DNA from 2 places in the Antiquaquibacter oligotrophicus genome. Region 1 is predicted to be linked to the other one. Evidence: predicted binding sites of a transcription regulator. Region 1 holds the regulator's gene; the other holds the start of a gene.

What was found. The regulator LexA, encoded in region 1, represses DNA repair genes until DNA is damaged. The targets are predictions, from matches to a motif close to TCGAACANNTGTTCGA.
Region 2: a site for LexA is predicted at 5,038-5,053, ahead of LH407_RS09070 (HNH endonuclease signature motif containing protein). Genes of this name have one in related genera too.

The regions. Positions count from the first base shown of each region.
Region 1 is NZ_CP085036.1:316,545-332,074, forward strand. Features, by position in the region: gene infC (translation initiation factor IF-3) at 1-467, opposite strand, end outside; gene LH407_RS01570 (DUF1844 domain-containing protein) at 624-962, shown strand; gene LH407_RS01575 (SseB family protein) at 979-1,734, opposite strand; gene priA (bifunctional 1-(5-phosphoribosyl)-5-((5-phosphoribosylamino)methylideneamino)imidazole-4-carboxamide isomerase/phosphoribosylanthranilate isomerase PriA) at 1,737-2,486, opposite strand; gene hisH (imidazole glycerol phosphate synthase subunit HisH) at 2,483-3,124, opposite strand; gene hisB (imidazoleglycerol-phosphate dehydratase HisB) at 3,121-3,723, opposite strand; gene LH407_RS01595 (histidinol-phosphate transaminase) at 3,755-4,828, opposite strand; gene LH407_RS01600 (LysM peptidoglycan-binding domain-containing protein) at 4,878-5,246, opposite strand; gene lexA (transcriptional repressor LexA) at 5,505-6,197, shown strand; gene metE (5-methyltetrahydropteroyltriglutamate--homocysteine S-methyltransferase) at 6,220-8,529, opposite strand; gene LH407_RS01615 (methylenetetrahydrofolate reductase) at 8,526-9,503, opposite strand; gene hflX (GTPase HflX) at 9,632-11,170, opposite strand; gene LH407_RS01625 (class I SAM-dependent methyltransferase) at 11,214-11,861, shown strand; gene dapF (diaminopimelate epimerase) at 11,858-12,733, opposite strand; gene miaA (tRNA (adenosine(37)-N6)-dimethylallyltransferase MiaA) at 12,737-13,642, opposite strand; gene miaB (tRNA (N6-isopentenyl adenosine(37)-C2)-methylthiotransferase MiaB) at 13,654-15,180, opposite strand; gene LH407_RS01645 (regulatory protein RecX) at 15,196-15,530, opposite strand, start outside.
Region 2 is NZ_CP085036.1:1,824,478-1,840,007, forward strand. Features, by position in the region: gene ccsB (c-type cytochrome biogenesis protein CcsB) at 1-158, shown strand, start outside; gene LH407_RS09050 (o-succinylbenzoate synthase) at 155-1,135, opposite strand; gene LH407_RS09055 (hypothetical protein) at 1,176-1,592, shown strand; gene LH407_RS09060 (1,4-dihydroxy-2-naphthoyl-CoA synthase) at 1,668-2,549, shown strand; gene LH407_RS09065 (AMP-binding protein) at 2,554-3,681, shown strand; gene LH407_RS09070 (HNH endonuclease signature motif containing protein) at 3,638-5,017, opposite strand; gene LH407_RS09075 (1,4-dihydroxy-2-naphthoate polyprenyltransferase) at 5,143-6,162, shown strand; gene LH407_RS09080 (hypothetical protein) at 6,193-6,801, shown strand; gene LH407_RS09085 (hypothetical protein) at 6,882-7,529, shown strand; gene LH407_RS09090 (hypothetical protein) at 7,619-8,287, shown strand; gene LH407_RS09095 (hypothetical protein) at 8,397-9,008, shown strand; gene LH407_RS09100 (PA14 domain-containing protein) at 9,782-15,530, shown strand, end outside.

The DNA.
Region 1 (15,530 bases):
CCCTGCTCGGGGCGCGACTGCTCGCGTCCGCGGAACAGGATCATGGCCTTGACCTTGTCACCCGCCTGGAGGAAGCCCTCCGCGCGCTTGCGCTTCGTCTCGTAATCGTGCTTGTCGATCTTGAGGCGGAAACGAACCTCCTTGAGGATCGTGTTCGCCTGGTTGCGTCGCGCTTCCTTGGCCTTCTGGGCCTCTTCGTACTTGAACTTGCCGTAATCCATGATCTTGGCGACGGGAGGCTTGGAATTGGGAGCAACCTCAACCAAATCCAGGTCGGCCTCCTGAGCCAGACGGAGAGCGTCCTCGATGCGGACAACTCCAACCTGCTCACCATTGGGGCCGACGAGACGAACCTCGGGAACGCGGATTCGGTCGTTGGTACGGGGATCGCTGATGCGGGACTCCTCTGTTATGTCGGTGTGGTGTGGCGGTTGCCACGACAAGAGGAAATTCCTGAAATGCGACATGCGCATCACGCACCCTTACGCTGCTCGAACGTTGCCGTTCGAACGGGGTGCAACTACCCGATAACCTAAAGAGGCGGCTATCAGGTGGGAGAATCTCCACTTCGTCAGCTCCGAGACGTGCCCGAAGCCTGCACAACAATAGCAGAAGGATGCCCCATGGACGACGCTCAGGACGAAATCCGCGATATCTCGGAGGTTCCCGCCGTTGAGCTCATCAACACCGTCGCCGTACACCTCATGAGTGCGGCCGCGGTCAAGCTGGGGCTCGGTGACACCGAGGACGCCGCTGCCGACATCGACCTCGACGAGGCGCGCAAGATCATCACCTCGCTCGCGGGTCTGGTCACGGCCGCCGCACCGGAGATCTCAGACAGTCACGCCCGGCCGCTCCGTGACGGACTCCGGTCGCTGCAGCTCGCGTTCCGCGAAGCCTCCGCGATCCCCGATGCTCCGGGCGCCGGTCCCGGCGAGAAGTTCACCGGCTCAGTGGTCTAGAGGCGAGGCCGCCCGGTCACACTGAGGCGACAACACGCACGGCGAGGGAATCGACGCGTGTGGCGATGACCTCGCTCTGCGTCCAGCGCGAGCGCAGCCGGGCGAGGATCGCATCGAGCCGCTCGCGATCCAGTCCGTCGTCGAGGACGAGGTGCACGAGGAGTTCCGGACCGCGGAGCCGGGCATCCGGATCGCCGGGAGCAACGTAGAGTTCCCGCACCGCATCCTCGTGTGACGCGGACTCGAGGAACGTGTCGAGAACGGCGGGGTCAAGGTAGCTGGGGATCCACGGAGCGGACTCTGCCATGGCCCACAGCGCGGGTCGCCGCACGACGAACTCCGAGTCACTCGTGGGGTCGAGCACCACGAGTTCTGCTCCGTCGCCGATGGCGGACAACGCCACCCGGGGGGCTGCGGCCGGCACGGGGCGCGCCTTCGGATTCCACGCCGCCATAGCGGACATGGACGTGAAGGCGGGTTGGACCGTGCGACCATCGGGTCCGGCGACGCGAACGAGCGAAAGCTCCTGAGACTTGTCGACCTGAAGACCGGTTTCGGTTGTGCCCGACTCTCCCAGCTCAGCCACGAGCGGTACGAGCAACCGCGACTCGCGCAGCGCATCGACTACCTCTGCCTGGCCGAGCTCGCCTGCGCGGAAGCGGCGCAGCGCCTCGATGAGGCGAGGTGGTGCGGAGCCGTCGTCGGCTGCCGCGACGGGGGTCTCGATGTGCCGTCCCTCCCAGGGAACACCGGCACTGTCGGAACCGGACATGGTCACGCAGAGGCGACGTCGAGAGCCTCGGCGAGCGTGAAAGCTTTCGCGTAGAGGGCCTTCCCGACGATCGCTCCCTCAAGCCCCTGGGGTACGAGGTCACGGAGCGCGGCCAGGTCGTCGAGAGTCGCGACACCGCCGGACGCGATGACGGGCCGGTCTGTGCGGTCCATCACCTGCTCGAGAAGCTGGATGTTGGGCCCCTGCAGTGTGCCGTCCTTGGTGACGTCCGTCACGACGTAGCGAGCACAGCCGGCATCCTCGAGGCGGTCCATGACCGCCCACAGGTCTCCGCCCTCCTGCGTCCACCCGCGTGCAGCGAGAGTCGTTCCGCGGACGTCCAGGCCGACAGCGATCGCCTCGCCAAACTCGGCGATGACGTGAGCGGCCCACTCGGGGTTCTCGAGCGCGGCCGTGCCGAGGTTGATGCGCTTGGCGCCCGTCGCGAGCGCGGCCTCGAGGCTCGCGTCATCCCGGATACCGCCGGACAGTTCGATGTTGACGCGACGCGGCGTCGACTTGATGACCTTCCGGATGATGGCGTGGTTGTTGCCGCGCCCGAACGCCGCGTCGAGGTCGACGAGGTGGATCCACTCGGCTCCTTGGTCCACCCACTCCTGTGCCGCGTCAACAGGGTCGCCGTAGTTCGTTTCCGAGCCGGCCTCGCCCTGAGTGAGCCGCACAGCTTTTCCTCCTGCGACATCGACGGCCGGGAGCAATACGAGTGCAGGGGTGGTGTTGAATTCGCTCACAAGGTTTCCAGCCAGTTCGTCAGGAGTCGGATCCCGGCGTCGCCCGACTTTTCGGGGTGGAACTGGGTGGCCGACAGTGGACCGTTCTCCACGGCCGCGAGAAAGCGCGAGCCGTGTTCGGCCCACGTGAGAACGGGAGGCGGGAACGGGGCGTTCGTCTCGAGCGTCCACTCCTGGGCCGCGTAGGAGTGTACAAAGTAGAAGCGCTCATCGCGAATCCCGCGGAAGAGAGTCGACGCCTCGGGCGCCGAGACCGTGTTCCACCCCATGTGGGGCAACACGGGCGCGTCGAGCTCACGTACGGTGCCCGGCCACTCCCCCAGGCCCTCGGTGTCGACGCCGCGCTCGACCCCTTCGGAGAAAAGCACCTGCATCCCGACACAAATCCCGAGTACGGGGCGACCGCCAGCCAGGCGGCGTTCGATCACCGATTCACCGCCGGCAGCACGCAACCCCTGCATGACTGCTGAGAACGCCCCGACACCGGGAACCAACAATCCATCCGCCGCGATCGCCCGACCGCGATCCGCGGTCAGTTCGACGCGCGCGCCGGCGAGCTCGAGCGCCTTGGCGGCCGAGTGCACATTTCCAGAGCCGTAATCGAAGAGAACGACAGACGGTGAGACGGCCACCGTCAGAGCGCACCCTTCGTCGAGGGGATGCCGAGCACCCGATCGTCACGGGCGACCGCGAACCGGAACGCCCGAGCGAAGGCCTTGAATTCGGCCTCGGCGATGTGGTGCGGGTCACGACCGCCCAGCACCGTCACGTGAACGGTGAGCCCTGCGTTGAAGGCGATCGCCTCGAAGACGTGACGAACCATCGAACCGGTGAAGTGACCACCGATGAGGTGGTGCTCGAAACCGGGTGGCTCCCCCGTGTGAACGAGGTAGGGACGACCGGACACGTCAACGACTGCCTGAACCAGCGCCTCATCGAGGGGTACGAGAGCGTCGCCGAAACGCGAGATGCCGGACTTGTCGCCCAGTGCCTGGCGAATGGCCGTGCCGAGCGTGATCCCGATGTCCTCCACGGTGTGGTGGACGTCGATGTGCGTGTCACCAGATGCCTCGACAGTGAGATCGACCAACGAGTGACGAGCGAAAGCGGTCAAAAGGTGGTCGAAGAACGGAACACTCGAGTTGATCGTCGACTTGCCCGTGCCGTCGAGATTCAACGAGAGCTCGATAGTCGATTCACTCGTCTGACGACTCAGGGATGCCTCGCGGGAACTCATGACCTCAATCCTAGTGAGAAGCGTTGCAGGCTCAGCGGCCGCTCAATCGCGCCAAGGTGTCGAGAAAAATGGAGGTCTCTGCCTCAGTTCCTGCGGTGACACGCAAGTGCCCGGGGATTCCTACATCCCGAATGAGGACTCCCTCGGCATAGAGCTTGGTGAACAGCGCGTGAGGATCTGCCACCCCGCCGAACAGGACGAAGTTCGCAGCGCTCGGCAAGGGCTCGTAGCCGAGCGCCGGGAGGGCTTCGATCATCCGGTCGCGCTGCACAATGATCTCGTCGACCATGGCGAGCATCTCATCGGCGTGAGCGAGGGCCGCCACCGCTGCGGCCTGGGTCAGCGCGGAGAGGTGATACGGAAGACGGACGAGTCTCAACGCATCGATCACCGCCGGGTCGGCGGCTAAATATCCGAGACGGATCCCAGCGAATGCGAACGCCTTGCTCATCGTGCGGCTCACCAAGAGACGCGGACGCCCCTCGAGAAGGGTGAGGGCGGACGGGCCGCTTGCGAACTCCGCGTACGCCTCGTCGACGAGAACGATGCCGTCGGTGGCGTCGTATGCGGCCGCGATCACGTCGATATCGAGGGGTGTGCCCGTCGGGTTGTTGGGTGAGCACAGGAACACCACATCTGGGCGCGTCTGTCTAATCGCACCCACCACGTCTGCTTCGGTCAGGACGTAATCGGGACCACGCTCGCCGGTGACCCACGTCGTGCCCGTTCCTCCCGCGATGATCGAGTGCATCGAGTAGGTGGGAGGGAAACCGAGCACACGGCGTCCCGGCCCACCGAAGGCCTGGAGCACGTGCTGTAAGACCTCGTTCGACCCATTGGCCGCCCAAATGTTCTCGGCGGTGACACCGTGGCCGAGATAGTCAGCCAGAGCGGTTCGCAGTTCTGTGAACTCGCGATCGGGGTACCGGTTTGCCCCCAAAACGGCCCGAGCTAGCGAACGGACTATGTCGGTCGCGACGTCTTCGGGGATCGGATGCGTGTTCTCATTGACGTTGAGACGCACGGGGACCAGGTCTTGAGGTGCGCCATAGGGCTTCTTGCCTCGGAGGTCGTCTCTGATCGGGAGTTCGTCGAGGGATGTCACCGGACAAGCTTAGGGCGCACCAACCAGCCGCTCATCCGTCGTGGTGCGGTCAGTGGGCCGCGTACTCGAGCGGAATCGTCAACTGTTGGCCGGCATACACATCGGCAGACTCGAGACGGTTGAGTCGGACGATCGCGTCAATCACTTCCCGTGGGTCGGAGGTGGGAGCAACCGATTCTGCGACCTGCCACAGCGACTCCCCGGTCTCGACAGTGACCACGTCGAAGGAGGCGGTAGACCCTTCGAGAGAGGCAACGGCACCGCCCCCATTGATTGCGAACGCGAGAGCAACAGCAATCACCGGCGTCACCAGCATCCCGAACAGGACACGACGACCCCGTCGAGTGATGCGCAAGCGCGGCTGGGCGGGGCGGACCGAGGCCGAATACGTCATCGAGGGAAAAGTCATCGTGCTCATCGTGTGCTCCTCATCCTGAAACCCGAGTCGGTCGAACGGGGTTTCGTATCCGGTACTCGGCCGGGAGTACCGGATACGAAGTCTGTAGAACGTCTGTACCGAACATAACTTCGATCTACGAGAAAATCAAGGTCATCTTCGAACTGCTCGCGGCGATAACCCCGACACACTCGAAGATGTGTTTGTTTCGAGCATCCGTTCTGGATACAGTTTCGAGTGAGCCACCGACATTCCATCGCGGGGCGGAGATGAGGGACCGTGACCGACGCAACGCCTGAACAGTTCGGCGAAAAACCAGCCACCCGTCGCCGCAAGAGCCTCAGCGAGAAGCAGATGGCCATCCTTGACGTGATTCAGCGATCCGTCGCGACCCGCGGTTATCCGCCGAGCATGCGCGAGATCGGCGACGCTGTCGGCCTCGCATCCCTCTCCAGCGTCACCCATCAACTCGGTCAACTCGAGTTGAGTGGCTACCTCCGGCGCGACCCGAATCGCCCCCGCGCAATGGAAGTACTCATCGACCTTCCCGAGCTGGAAACGGGTTCGGTTGTCGAGAGCGGTGCCCCGTCGGTGGGAGACGCGGCCCTCGTGCCCCTCGTCGGCAGGATCGCTGCCGGAATTCCCATCACGGCAGACGAGCAAATTGATGAGGTTTTCCCCCTCCCCCGCAGGCTCGTGGGCAAGGGAGAGCTGTTCATGCTCAAGGTTGTCGGTGATTCCATGATCGATGCGGCCATTTGCGACGGCGATTGGGTCGTCGTGCGTCAGCAGAGTGACGCCACTAACGGCGATATCGTCGCGGCCATGCTCGACAGCGAAGCAACGGTCAAAGTGTTCCGCCAGCGCGACGGACACACCTGGCTTCTCCCCCGAAATTCTGCGTTCGAACCCATTCTGGGTGACCACGCGGAGGTGCTCGGCAAGGTTGTGGCGGTCCTACGCGCGGTGTAACACCGCCACACCCCTAGGTCCGCTAGACGGTCGCCTTCGCTCGCGCCGCTCGTGTGGCCTCGAGAACGTTGGCGAGTGACTGGACGGTTTCGTCGTAGCCGCGCGTCTTGAGACCACAATCCGGGTTCACCCACACCTGGCGCTCCGGAATGGAACCGAGGGCGATTTCGATGAGTTCGGAGACTTCCTCGACCGAGGGCACTCGTGGAGAGTGGATGTCGTAGACCCCGGGTCCGATGCCACGCCCAAATCCGCTGCGCTTGATGTCCGGCACGACCTCCATCTTCGAGCGAGCCGCTTCGATCGACGTGACGTCGGCATCGAGACGGTTGATGGCGTCGATGACGACACCAAACTCCGAATAACACAGGTGAGTGTGGATCTGAGTGCGGTCCTCTACGCCGGCCGTCGCGAGCCGGAACGAACCGACCGACCAGTCGAGGTAGTCGTCGTGATCCTTCTTCTTGAGGGGGAGCAACTCACGCAACGCCGGTTCATCGACCTGAATGATTCCGATGCCCGCCGCTTCGAGGTCCGCGATCTCATCGCGCAAGGCGAGGGCCACCTGGTTCGCTGTCTCTCGCAGCGGTTGGTCATCACGCACGAACGACCAGGCCAGGATCGTTACCGGTCCCGTGAGCATGCCCTTCACGGGCTTGTATGTGAGGCTTTGGGTGTACGTCGACCACTCGACAGTGATGGGCGCAGGACGTGAGACGTCGCCCCAGAGGATCGACGGGCGCGTACAGCGCGATCCGTAAGATTGCACCCAGCCGTTCTGCGTCACCGCGAAACCGTCCAGATTCTCCGCGAAGTACTGAACCATGTCGTTGCGTTCGGGCTCGCCGTGCACGATGACATCGAGGCCGATTTCCTCCTGGAGGTCGACGACTCGACGGATCTCGGCACGCATGGCCTCCACGTAGTCATCGTGGCTGAGTTCGCCCCGCACGAGTGCAGCACGAGCCTTCCGGATGTCGCCGGTCTGGGGGAAAGACCCGATCGTCGTCGTCGGCAGGAAGGGGAGATGCAGAGCCTCCTCCTGCGCTGCCAGCCGCGCGGAGTAGTCGCCGCGCGAGAAGTCGCTCGGAGTGAGGGATGCAGCGCGCTCGCGCACGGCGCCGTCGTGCACGCCCGCTGCCGCGTGACGGGCTTCGAGGGCATCCGTGGCCGCTTGCAACTCGTCCGCAATGGCATTCCGACCCTCGGTGAGACCCTTGGCCAGGATCGACACCTGGGCCACTTTCTGATCGGCGAAGGCGAGCCAACTCTTCAACCAGCCTTCGAGCAACGGCTCATCCTCAACGTCGTGTGGCACGTGGAAGAGGCTCGTCGATGTCGACACGGCCACGTTCGGGTTTGAACTCCGCAGTCTCTCGAGCGCGGAAAACGCGTTGTCGAGGTCGCCGCGCCATACGTTGTGTCCGTCGATGACCCCGCCGACGAGAACCTTGTCCGTGGTGAAGCCCGACGGGAGTGAGCCCTTGACCAGATCTAGCCCTATAGCCTCCACGGGCGTTGACGCGAGCACGGGGAGTGCGTCGTCGAGCGAAGCATAAGGCGACGCAACAAAAATGGCGGGCCGCACGACCGAAGACCCCAGCGCCTCGTAGGCGCGGCGAGTGGCCTCGAGAACGACCTCACGAGGTACGTCAATGCTCTCGCTCACGAGCGCAGGCTCGTCGAGTTGAACCCATTCCGCGCCGGCTGCCGTCAGTGCCGCGAGCAACTCGGCATAAACAGGGAGGAGGTCGTCCAGACGATCGATCGGCTGGAAATCCGCCGGGGCACCGTCGCTCGGCTTGCTCAGGAGGAGGAAGGTGACGGGACCGACGATGACGGGTCGAGTGCGGTATCCCGCGACCGTCGCCTCCGCCACCTCGCGCACGAGGCGATCCGATGCCAGGTGGAAGTCGGTCTCCGGACCGATCTCCGGCACGAGGTAGTGGTAGTTCGAGTCGAACCATTTCGTCATCTCGAGGGGTGCGTCCTGACCCTCGCCTCGCGCAATCGTGAAGTAGCCGGCCAGGTCGACGGACCCGTCTTCCTTCACCAAACGCGCGAATCGTTCCGGCACTGCACCTACTGTGACGGCGGCGTCCAGGACCTGGTCGTAGAAGCTGAACGCCTCGGGAATGGACGAATCGGATCGCCCGAGACCGAGGGAGACGAGCCGCTCACGCGTTGCCGCTCGGAGTTCAGAAGCGGACTGCTCCAGTTCCTCTGCGCTGATCTTTCCTGCCCAGAAGGCCTCGACCGCGCGCTTCAGCTCGCGTCGACGGCCGATGCGCGGGTAACCGAGGATTGTGCCGGTGGGGAATGAGACGGTCATGCGATGTCGCTTTCTTCCAGTGATGGGTATCGTGCCGCGTCATCGAGGAGTCCGACCCCGCGAAGCACGGCGAGAGGTGCCGAATGTTGGTTGAAGGTATACAGGTGAAGGCCGGGGGCGCCCCCGTCGAGTAGTGACGTCCCGAGCTCGATCGCGTGGGCGATTCCGACGCGTCGCTGGGCTTCCTCGTCGCCAGCGCTCTCGAGCGCACGGTGGAGGTCAACGGGAGTCTCCTCGCCCGTAAGCTCGATGATCCGCTCCAGGCGTCGGATGCTCAGCACGGGCATGATCCCGGGCAGGATTCGCATCGTCACTCCCGCCTCGCGTGCACGCTCGACGAAGCTGAGGTACTCGTCCGCGTGGAAAAACAACTGGGTGATCGCGAGATTCGCACCCGCGGCTTCCTTGGCGAGCAGGGTGTCGAGATCCTGCTCAACCGATCGCGATCGCGGATGGCCGTTCGGGAACGCCGCAACCGCAATCGTGACCTTCTCGCCGCTCTCCACTCGTTTGGCACCGGGGAATCCAGGCACATCGCCGAAGCGGAAGGGCTCCCGCTCCTTCTGCACACGATGGATGAGTTGCACGAGCTCGCCGGCACTGCCGAGGTCACCGAGGAAGTCATCATCCTCTGTCGACCCCGCTGGCGGGTCTCCCCGAAGGGCAAGGAAGCTCGTGATGCCGGCATCCAGGAACTCCCGGATGAGCCCGCTGGCCTCCGCGTAGGAGGAACCAACACACGTCAGATGGGCCATCGGTTTGACCGACGTCGTCGACAACATGTGCGTGAGCACGGCAAGGGAGAGTCCTCGGGTCGAACCACTTGCGCCGTACGTCACCGAGATGAACTCCGGCGACGCAGCCACGAGTTCTGCGATCGAGGCATACAGCGCGGCCTCGGCGTCACCCGATCTCGGCGGATAGAGCTCAAACGAGAACGTCGGGCGCGCGGGGAAATGCGGTCGCTCACTCACGTCGCACACACCCTCCGGTAGCCAGAACTCTGCAATCCGTTGGGGCGGGTGCCGGGCTCGGCTGTCGCACCTGTCGGGGTCACCCGACATGACGAGTCTAAGCAGCCGAGCCCGGCGATGACGCAGTGTTACGCCGACACAACAAACGCTTCGAGTTCAGCTGTTCGTCCGGGGTGGACGAGGGCACGAACACGAGTTCCCGACTCTTCGTACTCGGTGCTGAGCACCCTGCCCTGGACATGGAGGCGCGAGATGATCTCGCCACGGTCGTAGGGCACGAGGAGGTCGAGTTCGATTTCGGGGCTCGGGAGGAGCTCCGCGATCTGCGCGAGCAACTCGTCGACACCCTCGCCGGTGCGCGCCGAGACGAACACACCATTCGGCTCCAGGCCGCGAAGCACGAGTCGGTGATCGTCGTCGGCAAGATCTGACTTGTTGAAGACAACAATCTCGGGGATGTCACGAGCGCCCAGTTCACCGATGACGTCGCGGACGGTGGCAAGCTGACCTGCCGGATCCGGGTGCGACGCATCAACGACGTGGACGATGACGTCGGACTGACCGACCTCCTCGAGAGTCGAACGGAATGCCTCCACCAACTGGTGCGGCAGGTTTCGAACGAAGCCGACCGTGTCCGCGAGTGTGAACAGACGACCGTCTGGCGTGCTCGAGCGGCGGACCGTGGCATCCAGGGTTGCGAACAGAGCGTTCTCCACGAGCACTCCGGCGCGTGTGATGCGGTTGAGGAGACTCGATTTGCCTGCGTTCGTGTACCCCGCAATGGCCACACTCGGCACCTCGAAGCGGTTACGGTTGGCCCGCTTCGCTTCGCGAGCAGGAGCGAAGCCCTTGATCTGGCGGCGGAGCTTGGCCATGCGCGAATGGATGCGACGTCGATCGAGTTCGATCTTCGTCTCACCTGGTCCGCGGCTCCCCATTCCCGTTCCGGCGCCGACCTGGCCACCGGCCTGGCGGGACATGGACTCACCCCAACCGCGAAGTCGCGGAAGAAGGTACTCGAGTTGCGCGAGTTCGACCTGCGCCCGACCCTCGCGGCTCTTGGCGTGCTGAGAGAAGATGTCGAGAATGACCGCTGTCCTGTCGATAACTTTCACTCGCACGACGTCTTCGAGCGCACGGCGCTGACTCGGGGCGAGCTCAGTGTCGGCGATGACCGTGTCGGCTCCTGTTGCAGCCACGACGTCCCGAAGTTCCTCGGCCTTTCCCTTACCGAAGTACGTGCTCGGGTCGGGGTGCGGCCGGCGTTGAAGCAGCCCGTCGAGAACCACGGCGCCCGCCGTTTCGGCCAGCGCCGCCAACTCGCGCAGGGAGTTCTCGGCATCCTGCACTGTGCCAGCGGAGTAGACCCCGATGAGGACAACGTTCTCCAGGCGAAGCTGTCGATACTCAACCTCGGTGACGTCCTCGAGCTCGGTCGAGAGGCCAGGTACGCGCCGAAGCGCCTGCCGATCCTCTCGATCGAACTGCTCGCCGTCGCGAAGATCCTCGTAGTGGGCATCGTCCTGGAGTGCAAGCGCGGTTGCCGATCCGAACCGCGACACCGTTGCCGCCTGCGTGGACTGCCGCACCAGCACACGCTCCGCATCGCTCTGCTCGGCGGCGTCGTTGCCCGTTGCGGCGGATTGCGAAAGTTTGTCTGTCGTCATTGTGTGTTAACCCTATTTCTCTTCTCTTCGGTAAGTTCTCTGCATGGCAAACGAGCACTACTTCTCTTCTTCCCCGGGAAGTGAGCTCAAGCCGCGGACCGTTCACGTGCGCATCGCCGGTGTTGACCGCGACGTGATTACGGCGGGTGGCGTCTTCAGCCCCGACCGCATTGACACAGGCACACAGGTGCTCCTCGCGAGCGTCCCTCCCCCACCACCGGGCGGAAACCTTCTCGATCTCGGATGCGGGTGGGGGCCGATTGCCCTCACACTCGCAACGGAGTCACCTCACGCGACGGTGTGGGCAGTGGACGTCAACGAGCGCGCACTCGATCTTGTGCGGGCTAACGCCGAAAAACTGTCCATGACAAACGTCAACGCGGTTCTGCCTCAGGATGTTCCCGATGACGTCGTTTTTACTACCCTCTGGTCGAACCCGCCGATTCGGGTGGGCAAAAACGAGCTTCACGGCCTCCTCGAGCGGTGGCTTCCCCGTGTCGAGATCGGTTCGGATGCGTGGCTTGTCGTCCAGCGCAACCTTGGTTCCGATTCCCTCCACCGCTGGCTGCAAGCTCGGTTCCCGGAGGACTTCTCTGTCGTGCGGGCCGCAACAAACAAGGGTTATCGCGTGCTGCGAGCTCGGCGGCGAACGGGCATGACGGCGCCCATCGAGGTCATCGAGCCCGACTAGACCTCCAACACCCCACTGAAAACGAGTTCAGCGGGGCCACTCAGGGAGACATGCTCGCCCTCTTGCGTGGGAAACATGCGCACTCCGACGCGGCCGCCCGCCACGTCGACGCGCCACTGGTTCGGCGCGCCCTCCCCGGCCCAATAGCGCGCCGCGAGAGCGGTCGCTACAGCTCCGGTGCCGCACGAAAGCGTTTCTCCGCTGCCGCGCTCGTGCACGCGCATCCTCACATGGCCGACCCCGTCACTGACAAGGGGGTCGGCGGCGACCATGAACTCGACGTTTGCACCGTTCTCCGGTACGGGATCGAGCAATGGTGCGTAGGCGAGATCGGCCTCCTCGAGTTCCTCCTCGGTCGCCAGAGCAACAACGACATGGGGGTTTCCCACATTGATGCCGAGTCCGGGCCGCGCCACGGGTAGCTCTTTGGCGCGCACAAGTGGCTCACCACCGTCGAGCTTCCATCTGCCGAGGTCCGCCGAGAAACCGTCCGTCGCCAGTTGCACGTCACGCACACCGCTTCGCGTACCGATCGGGAGCGTCTCGCCCGGGCTCAGCGTTGCGAGCTCGTTCTCGAGGAGGAACCGGGTGAAAACGCGTATTCCATTGCCACACATCTCTGCAATCGAGCCATCGGCGTTGCGGTAGTCCATGAACCATTCGGCGTCCGGGTCCTCGGCGAGTGCTGCAGCACCCGCCTCGAGGTTGCTGCTGCGGACCGCTCGAAGGATGCCGTCGGCGCCCACGCCGAAATGGCGGTCGCAGATGGCGGCGACTTGCGCCGCCGTGAGATCGGTCTCGCCTTCGGGGTCCGCGAAAAGCACAAAATCATTTCCCGTGCCTTGGCCCTTGGTGAAGGCGATCGTGGTCATGTCTCAATCCTGCCGTATGTGCCGGTCGGCATCGCTCACGAGGGTCGGGCTGCCCGAGCGAAGTGCCACGGCATTGGGGTACCGCTTGAACCAGCCCACCTGGCGTCGCGCGTACCGGCGTGTGAGAGCCGCGGTCTCGGCGATCGCCTCATCGATGGTTGCCGCGCCGTCGAGATGGGCGAGCGCCTGCGCGTAACCGATGGCACGGCTGGCCGTCACACCCAGACCCCCGGGACGTAATCGGCGCACCTCCTCAGTGAGACCGCTCTCGAACATCCCCGACGCTCTGCTGTCGAGGCGGGTGACGAGCTCATCCCGGGGCGACTGCAGAAAGAAGATCACAGCGTCGCGCCACGGGGGCCGGTTCTCCGGCAAACCAGCGCCGAATGGCTCACCGGTCATCTCGATGACTTCGAGTGCGCGAACGATTCGCCGCCCGTTGTGCGGCCCAATCGAGGCTGCTGCCGCCGGGTCGAGGAGGGCAAGCCGCTCGAAGAGAAGACCGGGGCCGCGATCACGGAGTTCATTCTCGATCCGTGCCCGAATATCGGGATCGGTTCCGGGGAACTCGAAGTCCTGGATGACACTGGAAACATAGAGTCCGGACCCTCCCACGAGGATCGGCACAGCACCCCGCGCCTCGATCTCCTCGACGGCGCGGCGGGCTTCACGCTGATACCGCGCTACCGACGCCTCCTCGCTGGGATCAAGCACGTCAAGGAGGTGATGGCGGATCCCCCGACGTTCCCCCATAGGCACCTTTGCCGTGCCGATATCCATGCCGCGATAGAGCTGCATGGCATCCGCGTTGACGATCTCCGCATCACCGACACGCTCCGCGAGGTCGAGCGATAGCGCACTCTTGCCGGTTCCTGTTGCCCCGACAATGACGATGAGGCGTTGGCCCACGACAGAGGTTTTCAGCGGAGGCCGTCGGCCGTGTCGTAGATCGGGGTCGTCGCAACGCGGAGCGTCGGAAGACCGAGCGAGATCCGCGCTGACGACGGCTCCGCCGAGGGAACGGCGCACGATTCGGCCTCCGCTCGATCCCAAGCATCTCCCGATCGGGTCCTGCGGATCTCGAGCGTTCCGTCCGGGGAGTCCGCGATCAGGTAGAACGGTGCGGCCGAGGTTACCTGAAGCGTGACAACGTCGCCGGGGCGCGGCACACCGCTGCCCTCCGGCACGTCGAAGTGCACGAGCCGCGAATCCTGAGCTCGCCCGGAGAGACGATGCGTCTGGTCGCTCTTGCGGCCCTCAGCAGCCGTCACCATCACGTCGACCTTACGGCCGATGAGACTCTGGTTCTCCTCGAGCGAGATCCTGTCCTGAAGGGCGGTGAGGCGGTTGTATCGCTCCTGGACGATGGACTTCGGCACTTGGTCCGCCATCGTGGCCGCTGGTGTTCCGGCGCGCACCGAGTACTGGAACGTGAAGGCCGACGCGAAGCGTGCTTGCTCGACCACGCGCAGTGTGTCGAGAAAGTCTTCCTCGGTCTCGCCGGGAAAGCCCACGATGATGTCGGTGCTAATCGCGGCGTGCGGGATGCGCGCTCGAACCCGGTCAAGGATGCCGAGGAATTTCTCCGAGCGGTACGAGCGTCTCATCGACTTGAGAATGCGGTCGGAACCAGACTGGAGCGGCATATGCAACTGCGGCATGACGGCCGGCGTCTCGGCCATCGCATCGATGACATCGTCGGTAAACGCTGCCGGGTGGGGGCTCGTGAAGCGCAGACGTTCCAGGCCCTCAATCTGACCAGCCGCGCGGAGGAGTTTTCCAAACGCCTGCCGGTCCCCGAACTCCACCCCGTAGGAATTGACGTTCTGCCCAAGCAGGGTGACCTCTGTTACGCCGTCGTCAACGACCGCCTGAATCTCAGCGAGGATGTCGCCCGGTCTGCGATCTTTTTCTTTGCCTCGGAGGGAGGGCACAATGCAGAACGTGCACGTGTTGTTACATCCGACAGAGATGGACACCCACGCGCTGTGAGTCGACTCCCGCTTCGTCGGCAGAGTAGATGGGAAAACATCGAGCGATTCGAGGATCTCGAGTTGAGCTTCGTCATTGTGCCGGGCGCGCTCGAGAAGTGTCGGTAGCGATCCCATGTTGTGGGTGCCGAAAACGACGTCGACCCACGGGGCCTTTTCGAGGATCGTCGCCTTGTCCTTCTGAGCGAGACAACCGCCGACCGCGATCTGCATGCCCTCGTGCACACGCTTAGTCGAGGCCAGTTGACCAAGATTTCCGTACAGCTTGTTGTCTGCGTTCTCGCGAACGGCACAGGTGTTGATGACCACGACATCGGGATCGCCGTCGGTCGCTCGAACATAGCCTGCAGCTTCGAGAGAGCCACTCAGTCGCTCGCTGTCATGCACATTCATCTGGCAACCGAAAGTGCGCACCTCATAGGTGCGCACGCGAGTCGCGTCCACGATCGACGTCATGATCCCATGCTACGTCTAGCGGAACACGGGCCCCGTCGATGCTGCGCTCTCGAGCGACCGATCTGTGGCGATCATCGCGATACCTGCCGAGTAGCCCTTACGCAGGAGGAAGGCACTCAATCGTCGCCTGGCCGTATCGCGATCGAGCGAACCAAGCTGGCGCGCGCGGCGAGCGGCCACCTGCAGCGCGCGGTCCAGTTCGGTCTCGTCGTGTTCTGCGCTCTGTGAGAGAACAGCGTCGATAACGGAACTGTCGATTTTGCGGCGCCGCAACTCAGCCACAACTCCCGATCTCCCGAGTCCCTTGCGATCCCGGAGTGTGCTGAGGAGTGATTCGGCAAGCACCCGAT
Region 2 (15,530 bases), 1.4 Mb from region 1:
GGGTGATCTTCGCCGGGTACATTCACGCTCGAGCGACACGCGGCTGGCGTGGGGCCCGGTCCGCGTGGCTCGCGATCATCGGATTCACGGCGGTGCTCTTCAACTTCACCATCGTCAACCTCTTCTTCAAGGGCCTCCACGCCTACAGCGGCCTCTAAGCCTCAAGCAACTCCCAGCAGCGTTCGAGGCGGGCGCGCCACCAGAGCGTGCGGTCCTGGGTGGCCGCGTGACGACGCAGCAACCCGGGGCTCGGTACAACACGACGCACGGGCAGGGCACCATCGCGCGGGAGGAGCGGGGCATCCGTCACGTCCGCCGCGAGGAGTGCCGCGGTGCCGAGGCCGCAGTCGAAGTCGAGCGACGGTAGTGCCCCCGCCAGGTGCAGCCCCATCGAGATGCCCACGGATGTCTCGAGCCCGCTAGAGACCACCATCGGCAAACCCACCTCGGCCTCGAGCGACAGAACACGGCGCACGCCGCCCAGCGGTTGCACTTTCGCGATCAGCACATCGGCTGCCCCTGCCCGCGCGACCGCCAGCGGGTCGGATGCTTTGCGCACACTCTCGTCCGCGGCGATCGGGATGCCCATGTATCTGACCCGTTGCCGAATCTCGGCGAGTTCCTCCACTGTCGCGCACGGCTGTTCGACATATTCCAGGTCGTAGGGTGCGAGCGCGTGGATGGCGTGCTCGGCTTCGTCGACATTCCAGGCGCCGTTCGCGTCGACGCGGATCCGGCCCTCCGGGCCCAGAGCGGCGCGCACGGCCGCGACTCGCGCAACATCGTCGTCGAGCGTCTGGCCGCGTTCGGCGACCTTCACCTTTGCCGTTCGGGTTCCCGCAAATCGTGCGAGGGTAGCAGGAACATCGGCGGCCGCGAGCGCGGGCACCGTGGCGTTCACCGGGATGCTGTCCCGCAGCAGTGGCGGCGCTGCATTCCACCCGAAGTCGATTGCGGCGGCCAGCCACGCCGCCGCCTCCGGGTCGGCGTACTCGGTGAAGGGGGAGAACTCGGTCCACCCGTGCGGTCCCTCCAGCAGCATCGCCTCGCGCACGTCAATGCCGCGGAACCGCGACACGAGCGGCAGCGACACCACGTGTGTGGTGTCGAGGAGCTCATCGAGTGGGGGACGCATCACCCCAGTCTGACAAGACCCCTCACGTTATGGTGGGTTCGTGACAATTCCGGGCGAGCCAGAACGGGCGGCCATCAAGGTCGTGCCCATCTACCTCGACCCCGTCGTGGAGACGATCGAGGTGCCCGCGGAGGCCCCGGCATCCGTCGTCGAGGAGCCGGCCCCGGATGCTCCAGCGCCGCGTAGCGGTGTGCTGGGTGGCCTCGCGCTCCTTCTCGCCCTGGCCACGAGCATCCTCACGGCGATCGGCGTCTCGGTTGCTTCGAGCGGCGGGTTCGATGTCGGTGCGGCGCTCGCGTGGGCAGCGATCGTGACATCGGGGTTGTCCGTGCTCGCGGGACTCGTGGCGACGATCTTCCGGCTCGGCCGCGGCATGGGTATTGCGGCGATGGTCATCGGCGTCATCTCCAACCCGTGGTTGCTCGCCACGGTGCTGGGCTTCTTCGCGCCCGTCTGATCCTTTCGTGCCCGTGCCCGTGCCCGTGCCCGTGCCCGTCCTTTCGTGCTCGAGCCCGAGTCGTAGGCTGGGCGCATGGTTTCCGAGTTGTTCGATCCCGAACTCTGGCGCGACGTCGAAGGGTTCGAGGGTCTCACCGACCTGACCTACCACCAGGATGTGACCGGTCGTGTGGCGCGAGTTGCGTTCAACCGGCCCGAGGTGCGCAATGCGTTCCGTCCGCACACAGTCGATGAGCTGTACCGCGCGCTCGACGATGCGCGTCAGAACCCGCGCATCGGCGTTGTGCTGCTCACCGGCAATGGACCCAGCCCGAAGGATGGCGGTTGGGCGTTCTGTTCGGGCGGCGACCAGCGCATCCGTGGTCGCGACGGTTACCAGTACGAGGACGGCACCGCCGCCGTCGGCAGACTCCACATCCTTGAGGTGCAGCGCCTCATCCGCACGATGCCCAAGGTTGTCATCGCCGTGGTCCCCGGCTGGGCTGCCGGTGGCGGGCACTCGCTGCACGTGGTGTGCGACCTGACGATCGCGTCGCGTGAGCACGGCATGTTCAAGCAGACGGATGCCGATGTCGGCTCCTTCGACGCCGGCTACGGCAGCGCGTACCTGGCGCGGCAGGTCGGCCAAAAGGTGGCGCGCGAGATCTTCTTCCTCGCCGAAACGTATGACGCAGAGCGCGCGTTCCAGATGAACGCGATCAACCGTGTCGTGCCGCACGCCGAGCTCGAGTCGACCGCGTACGAGTGGGCGACCACGATCCTCGGCAAGTCGCCGACGGCGATCCGGATGCTGAAGTTCGCGTTCAACCTCGTGGATGACGGGCTCATGGGGCAGCAGGTTTTCGCGGGTGAGGCAACCCGTCTCGCCTACGGAACCGATGAGGCCGTCGAGGGGCGTGACGCGTTCCTCGAGAAGCGCGCACCCGACTGGGGTCCGTTCCCCTGGCAGTACTAGTGCGATGACCCGTCCCCTGGAGGTCATCCCGGCGGAGCCCCATCGGGTGGCTGCGGCGCTGGAGGCCGCGTTGTCGGGGAGTGGGCCGGCCATCCTTCCGCATCCCGATCCGTCTTCCGCGGTGGATGTGCCCGAGCTGGTGCCGCAGAAGGTTGCGGTGGTTGTTGAGACGAGTGGGTCGACGGGTCGGCCGAAACGTGTGGCGATCTCCCCGGATGCGTTGCTCGCCAACGCGGCGGCATCGGAGGTGGCGCTGGGTGGCCCCGGACAGTGGATGCTCGCCCTCCCCGCCCACTACATCGCGGGTATCGCGGTGCTCGTGAGGGCGCTGGCCGCGCAAATCGCTCCGGTGTTTCTGGATCCGTCGGGGTTCACCGCCGAGCGTTTTGTTGCGGCGGCGGGTGAGTTGGATCATCCGCGACGTTTTGTCTCCCTCGTGCCGGTGCAGCTGTCGCGTCTGCTCGACACGGACGATGCGGTCCACGCTCTGCGGGGCTTCGAGCGGGTGCTTGTGGGTGGGCAGTCGATGCCGTCGGCGCTCGCGGCCCGGGCCGATGAGCTGGGTGTGTCGATCACCCGCACCTATGGGTCGAGCGAAACGAGTGGGGGTTGCGTTTACGACGGGGTGGCGATCGGCGACACGAGGGTGCGCATCTCGGATGGTCGGGTGGAGCTTGCGGGGAGCATGCTCGCGGAGGGTTACCTGGGTGACCCGGAGCGCACGGAGCTCGCGTTTCGTGACGAGCACGGTGACCGGTGGTTCCGTACGGATGACACGGGTGAGGTCGTCGACGGTGTGCTGACGATCACGGGGCGTGCCGACGATGTGATTGTGTCGGGCGGGGTGAAGGTGTCGCTGGCCGCGGTGGAGGCTGTGGTGCGGGGGATGCCCGGGCTGGAGCAGGCGGTCGTGGTGGCGGCCCCGCATCCGGTGTGGGGTGAGTCTCCGGTGGTGGTGAGTGAGCTGGCGGTGACGCGTGAGGAGGTGCGCTCAGTGGTGGCGGAGCAGTTGGGTGCGGCGGCCGCCCCGACCGAGGTGGTGATCGTTGACCGGGTGCCGTTGTTGCCGTCGGGCAAGCCCGATCGGCTCACTGTCGCCGCACTCGTCTCGGGTTCTCGCGGTGACGCCTGATTACTAGGGGAACCTTCGGTTCCATGCGCTGGGCCACTACTCCGGGCGGCGCATCCGGTGGCGGGGTCCACCAGTGTTCGATCTCGCCGTCGGGGTTCTCCACGATGACAATGCACCACTTGTTGGCATGGAGCTCGTGATGGTGGAACCTGCACAACGGGATGCCGTTCTTGAGGGTGGTGTTGCGTCCGTTCCAGGCCTGCATGTGGTGGACCTCGGTCATGGCCGGGGGTCGATCGCACCCGGGCACAGCGCATCCGCCCCACTGTGCGGCGAGTGCTGCACGGTCGGCCGAGCAGTGCAAGCGACGGGTAGCGCCAGCCTCGACGGCTTGCGTGCCGCGGAAGGCGATGGGAATCACTCCGCTCGTGCAGATGTGCTTGCGCGCAGTGCCGACGCCCACTGTCACACCCTGTCCTTCGAACCATGCCGCGCCTTCGCCCGACTCCAGATCCTCGAGCGTGACGTGCACGCGCACGGCGGGGCTGCGTGAACCGAAGAGGGTTTTCGGGTCGATGTCGGTGTTCGCGGCGCGTGTGGCGAGTTCGACGATGTCCACGAGTGTGTCGAGGGCGAGCTGCGCATTCGTGCGGGGGTCGGCGACGAGTGTCTCGGCCCGCGCGGCCTCGTCGGGGTCGACAAAACGTGGACCTCCCCGACGCGGCGACGTGATGCTGTCGATGGCACCCGTGATGACGGCGGCGGACTCGGGATCCAGCAGAGCGCTCAGCTTTGTCATGCCGTCGGGAAGCTGGTGCCAGGTCAGCGATCGGCGAGAACGGCGATGTTCTTCGAGGTCGGAGATCGAGGCGACATCGAGTGCTTCGCGAAGAGAGCGCGCGGACTTCGCCATCGACTCCGGCGAAGCCGAGCCCGCTATATCGACGAGTTGGTGTGCGGCGTCGAGGAGGTCGTCGGCAGCAACCGTCGCGGAGGGTGCTCCGAGACCCGAGGTGATGGCGGCGGCCGTAGCGACAGAGAGCGAGCCGTCCCCTAGGCCGGAGTCGACCGGAGCCAACCACGGTGAGTCCTGGCCGATTGCCGTCGCCACGACGGTCAGTTCTTTCGCTTCGGTGCGCGAAACACCGCCGAGCGTTTGGATGGCCTTCTCCGCCGTGGGTGCGCCGAGCCGGGACGCGAGACCGGCGTGGCCTAATGCTGGATCGGAACGACGGACCAGTTCGGCGACGATGGCGAGCTTTGCGGCATCCACTCGCCTGCGTGCTGCCGTTACCTCCGAGTCGAGCTCGAGGAGGCGCTCATCCGATACCGAACACAGCTCGTCGAGGCGCGGCAGCTCAACAACCTCGGAGGGGAGGGGAGCCGTCGCTGTCATGGATCGATTCTACCCGACATTAGAACATACGTTCTATACAAATCGCCGATTGTGGAAAGCTGACGGAATAGTCGTGCCCATCCCGTGAAGGCCCCGAATAGGTGCCCACTATTAGGATTCTCGTCGTGGCTTCCCCGAAACAACAACGCATCGACCCCGCATCCGTGCCCGCTCCGTCGAAGAAGGCCGGCAGCACAAAAAAGCCAGGCGCCCGCAAACCCAAGGTTGTGCCGCCCTCGGCGCGCAAGGCCAAGCGGGCGAGCCTCGGCGACTGGATTTCGGCGGCACGACTGCTGACGCTCCCACTCTCCATCGCGCCCGTGCTGCTGGGTGCTGCGATCGCGTTCGTGTACCCCCGCGCGGAGGGCGACCTGGTCGGCTTCTGGATTCTCGCCGCCGCCTGCCTCGCGGTGGCCGTCTTCCTGCAGATCGGTGTCAATTACGCCAACGACTACTCCGACGGGGTTCGGGGAACGGATGACGACCGCGTAGGCCCCGCCCGGCTTACCGCTTCGGGTGCCGCTCGTCCCCGCACCGTGCTCACCGTCGCGCTCGTCTTCTTCGCGCTCGCCGCGGCCGCCGGCGTCTTCATCGTCATCCGCACGGAGCACTGGTGGTTGCTCGCCGTCGGCGCGGTCGCGATCCTCGCCGCGTGGTTCTACACGGGTGGCAAGCGCCCCTACGGTTACTTCGCGCTGGGTGAGCTCGTCGCGTTCCTGTTCTTCGGAATCGTCGCCACCGCGGGCACCGTGTTCGTGTTGGCGAACGACATCCCGTTCGAGACGTGGATTGCCGCGGCATCCATCGGTGCGATCGCGGCTGCTGCCCTGCTCGTCAACAACATCAGGGACCGGGAGAAGGATGCTGTGGTCTCCAAGCGCACCCTCGCGGTGCTCATCGGCGACCGTGCATCGCGCATCCTGTACGCGTTCCTCATCATCGTGCCACCGCTCGCGGCGACCGTGTTCTTCTCGCTCGTGTTCGAGATGAGCTACCTCGCCTACTTCGCGCTCCTCGCGGCGGTTCCCGCGGCAGTCATCACGCTCTTCGCCCGCACTCCGGGCGAGCTTGTGATCGCGCTGCGGCTGACGTCACTCACTGCGCTGCTCTACGCCCTGGGCCTCGGGTACGGGATCGCGTTCTAGTTCAACCGCGATGTTGGCAGGAGGACGGCCGTGGATCGTCGCATCTCTTCCCAGTCGATGGACCGTGCTCTCGGCTGGACTGGGCTCCTGGTCGCGTTAGCACTCGCGGTGCCTGGCTCCGCCGTCATCGCTCTCCGGGTTGCGTCGCAGTATCGCGAATCGACTGCCAAGGGTGATGCTGCACTCGCAACTGTGCTAGTCGTCGTCGGTGGTCTCATTGCTATCGCAAGTCTCGTGGCGGCAGGGATCCTGATGTGGCGGCATACCCTCGTCCGCCGCGTCGCGAGACGAACCGACGGACTCAGCTACTTCGGGACAAATGTTGGAGAATTTGCGTCGAGTGTCGAAGCTCTGGGTGTGACATGGGGGCACGGCCGCCCCTACGTGCTCAACGTCAATGAAGCAGGGGTCTCGTTATGGAGAGGCAGTCGTGGCGAGAGAGACCCGGCATTGATCTTGTGGTGGGATGACATGAGAAGCGTCGAGTTCTCCACCCTGCGAGCGATCGGGAAGCCATTCTTCGAGGTTGGCTTCGGTGCGAAGCAGGGCATCCTCAAGGTCGCCCTGGACCGGCAATCTCTGCCGAAACGGCGAATTCCGGACTTCGTCGACGCGCTTCAGACATTGCACCAGGTGTAAACCGCTGGGGGGTGGTCGTCCCCTACAGTGACCAGTGCACGCGACTCGAGACCTTCTCGGCTGGTACCCGAAGGCGGGATATGAATTACGGGAAATGGATAGCAGGAGGCCTGGCGCTCTTTCTCGTGGGGCGAGCGCTCATCGAGATCGTTCGGATCGCAAATACCTCTAAAGAGGATCCCGGCCTGGCGATTTCCATGTCCGTCAACACCGTCCTCATCCTTGGCGCCTTCGCGCTTGTTGTTTGGCTGTCCGAGTCGAATGTGGGGGCCGACGCTCGGAAGCGGCGTCCACATCTGGAAGAGGTATCCGAGGGCGACGCCGTCTTCGAGATTTGGAAGGACAAGCAGATCATCCTCGCGTTTCATCGCCTTTTTCCCGCGCTGCCGACTGGATTCGATAGAAACGGGTTCCTCGGCAGAGCTGGCCTTGTCTCGGTCGCGGTGTCTTCCCAAGGCTTAAGTTTTTGGACAGGAAGCGTCGCGCTGGAGAACTTCGGTCACATTCCTTGGGATGCAGTTCGTGATGTCGAGGTCAGGGAGCACGCCGGAATTACGAGATCCTGGCAGGTGCTCGATGTGAGCTTCGATCCCGACCATTTCCCGATTGCGTCACTTTCCGGCGCGAAACTGTATTGGCTTCGTCGAGGCAAGTTTTTCCCAATGCGCGACGCCGAAGGCCGCCAGGTTGCAGATGAGATCAACAAGCGCAGATTCACCCGCGCCTGAACTGCGCCAAGCGTGTGCATACGGCTACGCTCGTCGGGTTGCAGGGGTTGAACGGGAACGCACGGAGACGACTTGAGGGGGCGCGAACAGTGGAGCAAAAGAGCTCGGCGCGCACGGTACTCAGCGTCTTCTTCGTCCTGACATCCGTCGCCTCCATCGGGTCCCTCGTTGTCTCCAACGCTGTGAGAGCATCCGACGCGTCGGAATCTTTGCTCACCTCCGCATCGTGGCTCCTCGGGGGCCTCGCGGTAGCGCTAGCTCTGATCTTGCTCCTCAGCAACGCGAATCGTCAGCGTAGGAATGCGCTCGCGGCCGAGTTCCCGAACGCGATCATCTGGAACGCGGCGAGCAGCCCAGGCCTCGCTCAGGCGATCTCGCAGATGAAGGGCACCCCAACCGTTCAGGCCGACCTGCCCAACTTGCTCACCGTCGTTGCGGATGCCGACGAGGTGCGTGTGTTCGGGGGCCATCCCAAGCGTCTGCGGCTCGAACTTGTTCTGCCCTCCGGGAGCATCGTCGGTCTTCGCCACGGAAAGATCCTCTCCGGCCCCGTGTCGTTCAACGGTGTCGAACTCGAGACGCTGCTCGATGATGCTACGAGCGTCCGCGTCCCACTCGTCGTTACTGGCGGCGGTTTGGGCGGGGTCTATGCCGCGTCCGCTGAAAAGATCGCCAACCTGGCCGCATCGCTCCATAACCTCCTGCCGAGGCTGCAGCAGAGCGCAGAGCCCACGGATGCTGCGGGAGGCGAGTCGTGAGCGCACGGCTTTCTGCGCGAGATAGCGTTCCAGGGCCCTTGTGGGGAAACCAATGAGCCAGAGATACCCGAAGTTCACGCGTTTCGGAGACCCAGCGGTTGAACGGTGGATGACGCACGAGGGCGAGGCGCGCCTTGCCCGCGTCGCGCCAGTATTGATCCCCGCGATCGCCTTCGTGCTCGCGATCTTCATGGCGATCCTTCTGGGCCAGGGCAACAGTTCGCAGCGGGTTGGGACGGCCGTGGCCCTCGGCCTGTATGGGACTGCACTCGCCGTCCTCTTCATTGTGTGGCGCTTGTCGTGGACGGACGCACGGACGCAAAGACGAATCATCCGCCGCAGTCAACCAAACGCAGTCGTGGTGACTGTGCGCCTACCGTCCTGGACACCCGCTGCCACCGACATCGCTCTGCCGCTGTACCTGCCGTACCCCAAGCGGAGGGCTTTGGTGGTGGCCGACGCAGACGCGGTGCGTGTTCTCCCCGTGCGGGCAACATCCACGCCAGCGGTCAGCTTCGAGTGGCACGACCTTGAGATGCTGACTGTCGACTACGTGGAAGTGGGTAAAGCGTGGTCCGGCCTCGCCCTGGTTGATACGCGCACAGGTCACGCGCTCGTCGCCCAGCCCTTCGTCAGCCTCTGGTGGGGGATGATGCCGGGTTACAACACCGACGCGGCCGCTGCGGTGAATGCACTTGACCGCGCGAACCCTGATCGCTGACCTGCTTCGCTGAGGTTTGGCGCCCGCACGCCCGTCTGCACCGGTGTGAACCGGCGTGCGCACACCAAAAAACCTCAGCGCGGGCACCGTCGCTGAGCGACGTCCGCCCCTACTGGTCCTCCACGGTCGCGTCGACGATAACCCGATAATCGGATGCTCATGGACGGTCCCGACGGAATAGTTGAGCTCAATTTGGTTACGAGGTGCGCTCACCTATAGGTTTGCAGAGTTGTCTACCCGGGGGTATTTCCTTGCGTCGCTCGCTGTCACTTTCTGCCGTCGCCATCTCGTCCGCGCTGGCCTTGACACTCGGAGTGCTAGTGCCTATTGCGCCAGCAGAGGCAACCGAAACCGCCGAGGCGACGATTGCCGTCCCGCCCCTTGAGTCCGCGCCGTTGGAGGCGCCTGAACTCTCGACGCCCCAGGGTGAATTCATTCCAGAGCTCGAAGCCCGGGAGCCGCTCGCGCGCGATTCGACCAAACCGCCTGCCGAGTTTGAGTCATCACTCGATGAGTTTGATCCTTCCACTGCGACGGAAGTGGAGCGAGACGAATTCACCACGACGTACGAAGGGGCCGACGGAAGTTATGTGAGCGCGGTGAGCGCGGTTCCGACCAGCGCCGAGGTGGATGGCGAGTGGGTGAACATTGAAACTCACGTTGAGCTGGCTGCTGACGGGACTCGCCAGCAAGACGCGCACCCGCTGAATCCTGAGTTTGGCGCTTTCGCCGACGAGGAAGGTGCTTTCGCCGTTTCTAATGATGACCATCGCGTGGAGTTCACACTCGATGGTGCGGCCTCGAGTCCCTTCTCGAGCGTGACCACCCCGAGGGCTCCTCCCTCCAACGAGGTCACGTACCGAGAGGTGTTCGAGGGCGTGGATCTCACGTACGAAATCGATGACGCAGGTGTGAAAGAAACGCTCGTCCTCAATGAGGCCCCGGAGCGCGGAGAGTCCTCCTGGACCTGGAGTGTCAGTACGGACGGATTGGAGATGCGCGCAGAAACCGACGGGCGCATTGTCTTCGTGGACACGGAAGGTGTTGTCCAATTCCACGTCCCAGCGCCTCTTGTCTGGGATTCGTCTGGCATTGAGGGAGAGCGAGAGCCGGCGTCGGAGAACTTGAGGGCCACGATTTCCGGATCCGGCAGCAGTTGGTCGCTCACCTTGTCAGCCAATGAGGAGTGGCTCGCGTCTGCCGATCGTGAGTACCCAGTCTTTGTGGACCCCACTATCTACAAGTACGACGCGGCGTATTACTCCTACAAGTCGAACGGAGTGACGTCCAACTCCGCGTACATCGGCAACACTCGTGAGAGCAACCAGAACGTCTACTGGCGCACGATTGTGCGATACGACTTTCCAGATCTGGCTGGAAAACAGTTCCTCGGTGGTGCGGCCGAAATCGCCTACGGCGGCAACGGGACGACGGGTACCTATGGAGGGAGTCTCTGGGGAGCGAGCAACTTTTGCTATTCCTGTAATCAAGGTTTGCTCGGCTCGTTCAGTTTGGGGACAAGCTCAGCCGTAGTGTCTGGTACTGCCCTCAACGAGAAGTTCGCCGAGATCGGAAGGACGGGCCTTTCCAGCTACCACCTGATGTGGGTGGGGGACGAAGCGGGCGCATACTCCTTCAAGGAGGTGGCGACCCGGTTGTTCATCGAGTGGAAGGACAAGCCCTCGGTCGTTCACAACACACCATCCAGCGGGGCAGCAACCTCTCCCCATCCCAAGTTCACCGTAACGGGATCGGTGAACTATGACATTCCCCTGTCGTATGCGTTCAAGGTCGAGGAACTTGTCAACGGCTCGTGGGTGGTGGTCCACCAGTCGCCCTGGCAGACGAAGTCGACGCTCCAAGTGAACAACCTCACACCCAACAAGACCCATCGTTGGCAGGCCAGAGTCAAGGACGGTTTGGACGGATACTTGGGCACGTCCACAAAGAGTGCTTGGACTAGCACCTGGACCTTCACGACAAGCCTTCCCGACGTGAGTCCGCCTGAGATCGACGCCTATCCGGATGACGAATCGGTGCTGTCCGACTCGACCCCGAAACTGAGCATCTGGCTCTGGAATCCGCCACAGAGGGCTGACCAGTATCAGTTCCACATTGCGACGGGTTCGGACGGGCTCTCCGGCATGATTGTGCAATCGGGCTGGCTTAACGCACCGCACCCTTCTTCAAGTTCCACGATGACCTGGACACCGCCCGCAGGCTCGCTCGTAAACGGTGGCGTTTACACCTGGGGGGTTTCGTCCCGCAGCGGAAGCGACGTGCGCGATCCCGTCTGGACGAACACTTTCACTGTGGACACTCGTCTGGGGTCCAGCGGACCGTCGCCTTACGACACCGCTGGACCGGTCACCGTCAACATGGCGAACGGCAACGCTAGCTTCTCCTTCAGCTCACCCACGGTCGCGACCGTGGGGGGCGCGATGGGTGTCGCCTTCAACTACAACTCGCAGGAGCAACGGCAGGGGCTTCGGGCAGAGTATTTCGACGCGCTCAATCCGGGTCAATCGGCAACCTCGAACTTTGTGTTCACCGATCAAAATGGTCAACCGCGCGAACCGGTGTTGGTCCGTGACGAGACAGTGATCAACGCTGACTGGAAGTTCGGCTCGCCGGGGCCTGGGGTGAACTCTAACTACTTCCTCGCCCGCTGGACCGGATTCGTTACCGTGCCTACCACTGGGACCTACCGATTCGATGCGGCTCACGATGACGGCGTGCGGATCTGGATCGCGGACGCGAACGGCCAATATCAGTCCATGGTGGATAGGTGGTCTTACGGCACCACCACGCCCACCTTCCCCAACAGTATTCAGCTGACTGCCGGGCAACCACGCAAGATCAAAGTTGAGTACCACGAAGTCACTGCGTCGGCGAGCATCGCGCTCTACATCAAGTACGCGGGCGGCTCGATCTACAAAGTCCCTTCGGACTGGTTGTCTGGATCGCCGCGCATTCTCCCCCAGGGTTGGGGAACGTCCACTCCGATCGCGGGTGCAGCTACGCCGTACGTTCGAGCGTCCGTGACTGAGGGCTCAGTGTCGATCACGCTCGCCGATGGAAGTAACTTGGCCTTCACGAAGAAGTCCGATGGTGGTTACGAGCCACCCTTCGGCAGCAAGGCAATCCTCTCGCTTAGCGCAACGAAACGCGTAACTCTCACCGATGAGAGTGGGACCGTTGTGCAGTTCAACGCGCAGGGAAATGTCACGTCCGTCACTACACTCGCCGACGCGATGAAGCCGGCTACGCCAGAACTCAGTTACGACTCTTCGGGACGGCCCGCGAAGGTAACCGACCCGGTGACTCCTTCGACTGGCCCCGGTAACGGCGGCCAGAAGCGGTCGGTCGATTTCAGCTACTACGGGTCGAGTTCGGTATGCCCGACTGACACCGGGTATACGCCCGCGCCGGGCATGTTGTGCAAGATCACCTACCCAGGCACGACCGAAGTGACCAAACTCCTTTACAACGCCAACGGACAACTCCAGCGAATCGTGGATCCGGGCGGAGCGATCACGGATTTCGCGTACACGGGCAAAAATCAGGTCGCGTCGATCCGAACATCCAGCCTTCACGATTGGCTCGCGCGGCCTGGGTCAGGCGCACGCGACGCCGCGGTAGCTCTGTACTCGATCGCCTACGACGTGGACGGCAGAGTCGTGTCTGTGAAGTCGCCCGCGCCCGATGGAGTGACCGCTGCGGATCGTCCAGAGAAGGTGTACGACTACGACTATTACGAGGGCTTCCTGGCGGGATCCTCGACCATGGATGTCGTCGGGGTCGGGAACCCCGGAACGACGGGGCATAGTCTGACGACACATTTTGATGACTCGTGGCGGATGACGCGGTCGATCAGCGCGCTAGGGCTCACGACGTGGAAGGAATGGGATCACAAGGACTTCCTGCTTTCGAGTACTGACAGCCAAGGCCGGAAGACGACTAACATTTACGACGGCGACGACCGCCTAACCGACACCTATGGTCCTGCGCCGAAGGCGTGTTTCGACGGGGTGACGCGGTTGCCGAAGCCGACGTGCGAGATTGTTCCAGCCCACACGCGTACGGAGTTTGACGACGGGTACAGAGGGCTCCACGTTGCTTGGTTCACCAACAAGGACTTGTTGGGCCAACCGAAGAAGTTCACCCTCGGGCTACCCGGTTCCCACAGCGGCCAGATCGAAAGTGATTGGGGGACGTCGGCGCCGACCTCGGGTATACCTGCGGATGGATGGTCCCTTCGCATGACCGGGCTCGTGCAATTCGAGGGGGCAGAGGAGTATTCCTTCGCAACATGGGCAGACGATGGCACGAGAGTCTGGATCAATGACGAGCTTGTGGTTGAGAACTGGAGAGATCAATCCGGGATGTATTCGTCCACAGTTGTTGGGTACCAGGCCGAGGAGAACGAAATTGCGCGTATCCGGGTCGAGTACTACGACGCAACAGGTACAGCCCAGTTGAGGTTGCGCTGGAAGAAGGGCGCGTCGGGCAGTCTCGTAACTGTGCCTGGTTCGCGCCTGAGCCCCGGATACGACCTCGCCAACAATGTGACGGTGGAGGATTCCGTCCCGATCAACTCAGGACTCGACGACTCCATTGTTCCGGACATCACGACAGCTCTGGACTACGAGCATCCGTGGTTGGGCGCAGTGACGTCATCCACGATCGATCCGGGGGGACTTGCTCTCGAAACGAAGCAAAAGTTCGAGTCGCCGGAGTCGTCGTCGGGTTGGATGCGCCGCACCTCAAGGATGCTTCCCGGGCCTGTCGCCGCCGGGCTCTCCGCGAGTTCGGTGGGGGCGACCAAGTATGAGTACCATCCGGACGGAGGTACCGCATCCAGCTCCCTCGGCCTCAGCCAAACCACGTGTGGGGTGCCGACGAGCACGCGCCAGGCCGGCCTGCTGAAGAAGACGATTGAGCCAAGCCCGACCGGGTCGGTCACGGACGGTCGTACGACTCTCTATCTGTATGACTCATGGGGGCGCGTGGCTGGCACGAAGACCGCGAGCGATCCCTGGGCTTGCACCTATTGGGATGCCCGTGGGCGGATAACGTCGGCGACAATCCCGGCGTATAACGGCGAGCCCGCGAGGACCGTCACGTACACCTACGGGTTCAATGACACGGGTGCCATCAGTACGGTGGCCGACGGCTCCGTTACAGGATCGCCGAATGGTGGCACGATCACGACGCAAACCGATGTCGCCGGACGCACCGTGACCTACACGGACGTATGGGGAACGGTCACCGTTCCCACCTATGAAGAGCACACCGGGTGGGTCGAGGAGGTCACGACGACCCCCGCCAGCGGGGCTGCGGGTACGCAGTTCTTCGAGTACGACGCCGACGGCAAGGTCACGGAGATCCGTCACACGAACACCGCTTTGGGTCTCGACGACACGACGATTGCGACGCCCACATACAGCGCAAGTCAGGTCCTGGCATCCGTCACCTACCTGAATGGCACCTCCTTGACCGATATCGCCCCAAGCCCTTCGGGAGCCGCCGTTTCCATGAAATGGAACTTCCAGGAGATCGGCGAAGTTGTGCACCCGGCCGAGGCGGTCTACGAGTTCGGCTTCGAGTCGGGAACCGACTCGTGGCTGTGGTACCCGTACTCACATTCGGGTAGCGCGACAGCGCATGCGGGTTCTGGGTCGTCGGTTCTTGCTCAGACAGGCAATTACCCCGCTGGCGCCCTTCGCACCTTTACCGATTTGGTCGAGGGCGCTGAGTACACGCTGAGCGGCTGGGCGGCGTCGACTCAGGACGCCACGGTCGAGACGACCCTCACCGTCGCGGCGGATGGGATCAGCAACACGCCGCACGAGTTGGAGCCAGCCGATGGCAGCACCGTCACGTGGGTACCTGTCTCCCACACGTTTACCGCTACGGGTACCAGTCAGCAGGTTTCGTTCAGTGCCTACGACGCGGTGACCAACTCGGCCAACGTGCTCTTGGACGACATTGCGCTTACTCGCTCCTCGTGGGTAGAGGAGGGTGGCGTAGCCGCCGACGCCGACGGCTCCGAGAGCGTCCGGGACCAGGTCGTGCGTTCTCAGTCGGGGCGGATCGTCAAGAACACTCTCACCGATCGCGGCCTGACGGAGACGTCGAACTACCGATTCGACGGCGCAGGACGACTAACCGAAGCCTCGATCCCGGGTCACGTCTTGGGCTACTCGTATGCGGACACCACGGGTTGCACGAACAACTATGCGGGCAGGTCGGGCAACCGCACCGGCTTCACGGATACCGTGGGCGGCGTGGTGGTAACGGATGTTTCCTACTGCTACGACTACGCGGACCGTCTGGTCTCCACCAACCCCGATACTGCACAGCCCGGGGCGAATCCGGTGCTTGGCCAGGCAATGTCCACGACAGCGCCGCTGGCGAACATCGCATACGACTCGCACGGCAACACGACCAAACTGGCGAACCAGACGATGGTTTACGACGCTGCGAACCGTCACATGAAGACGACTGTCATCGACGGTT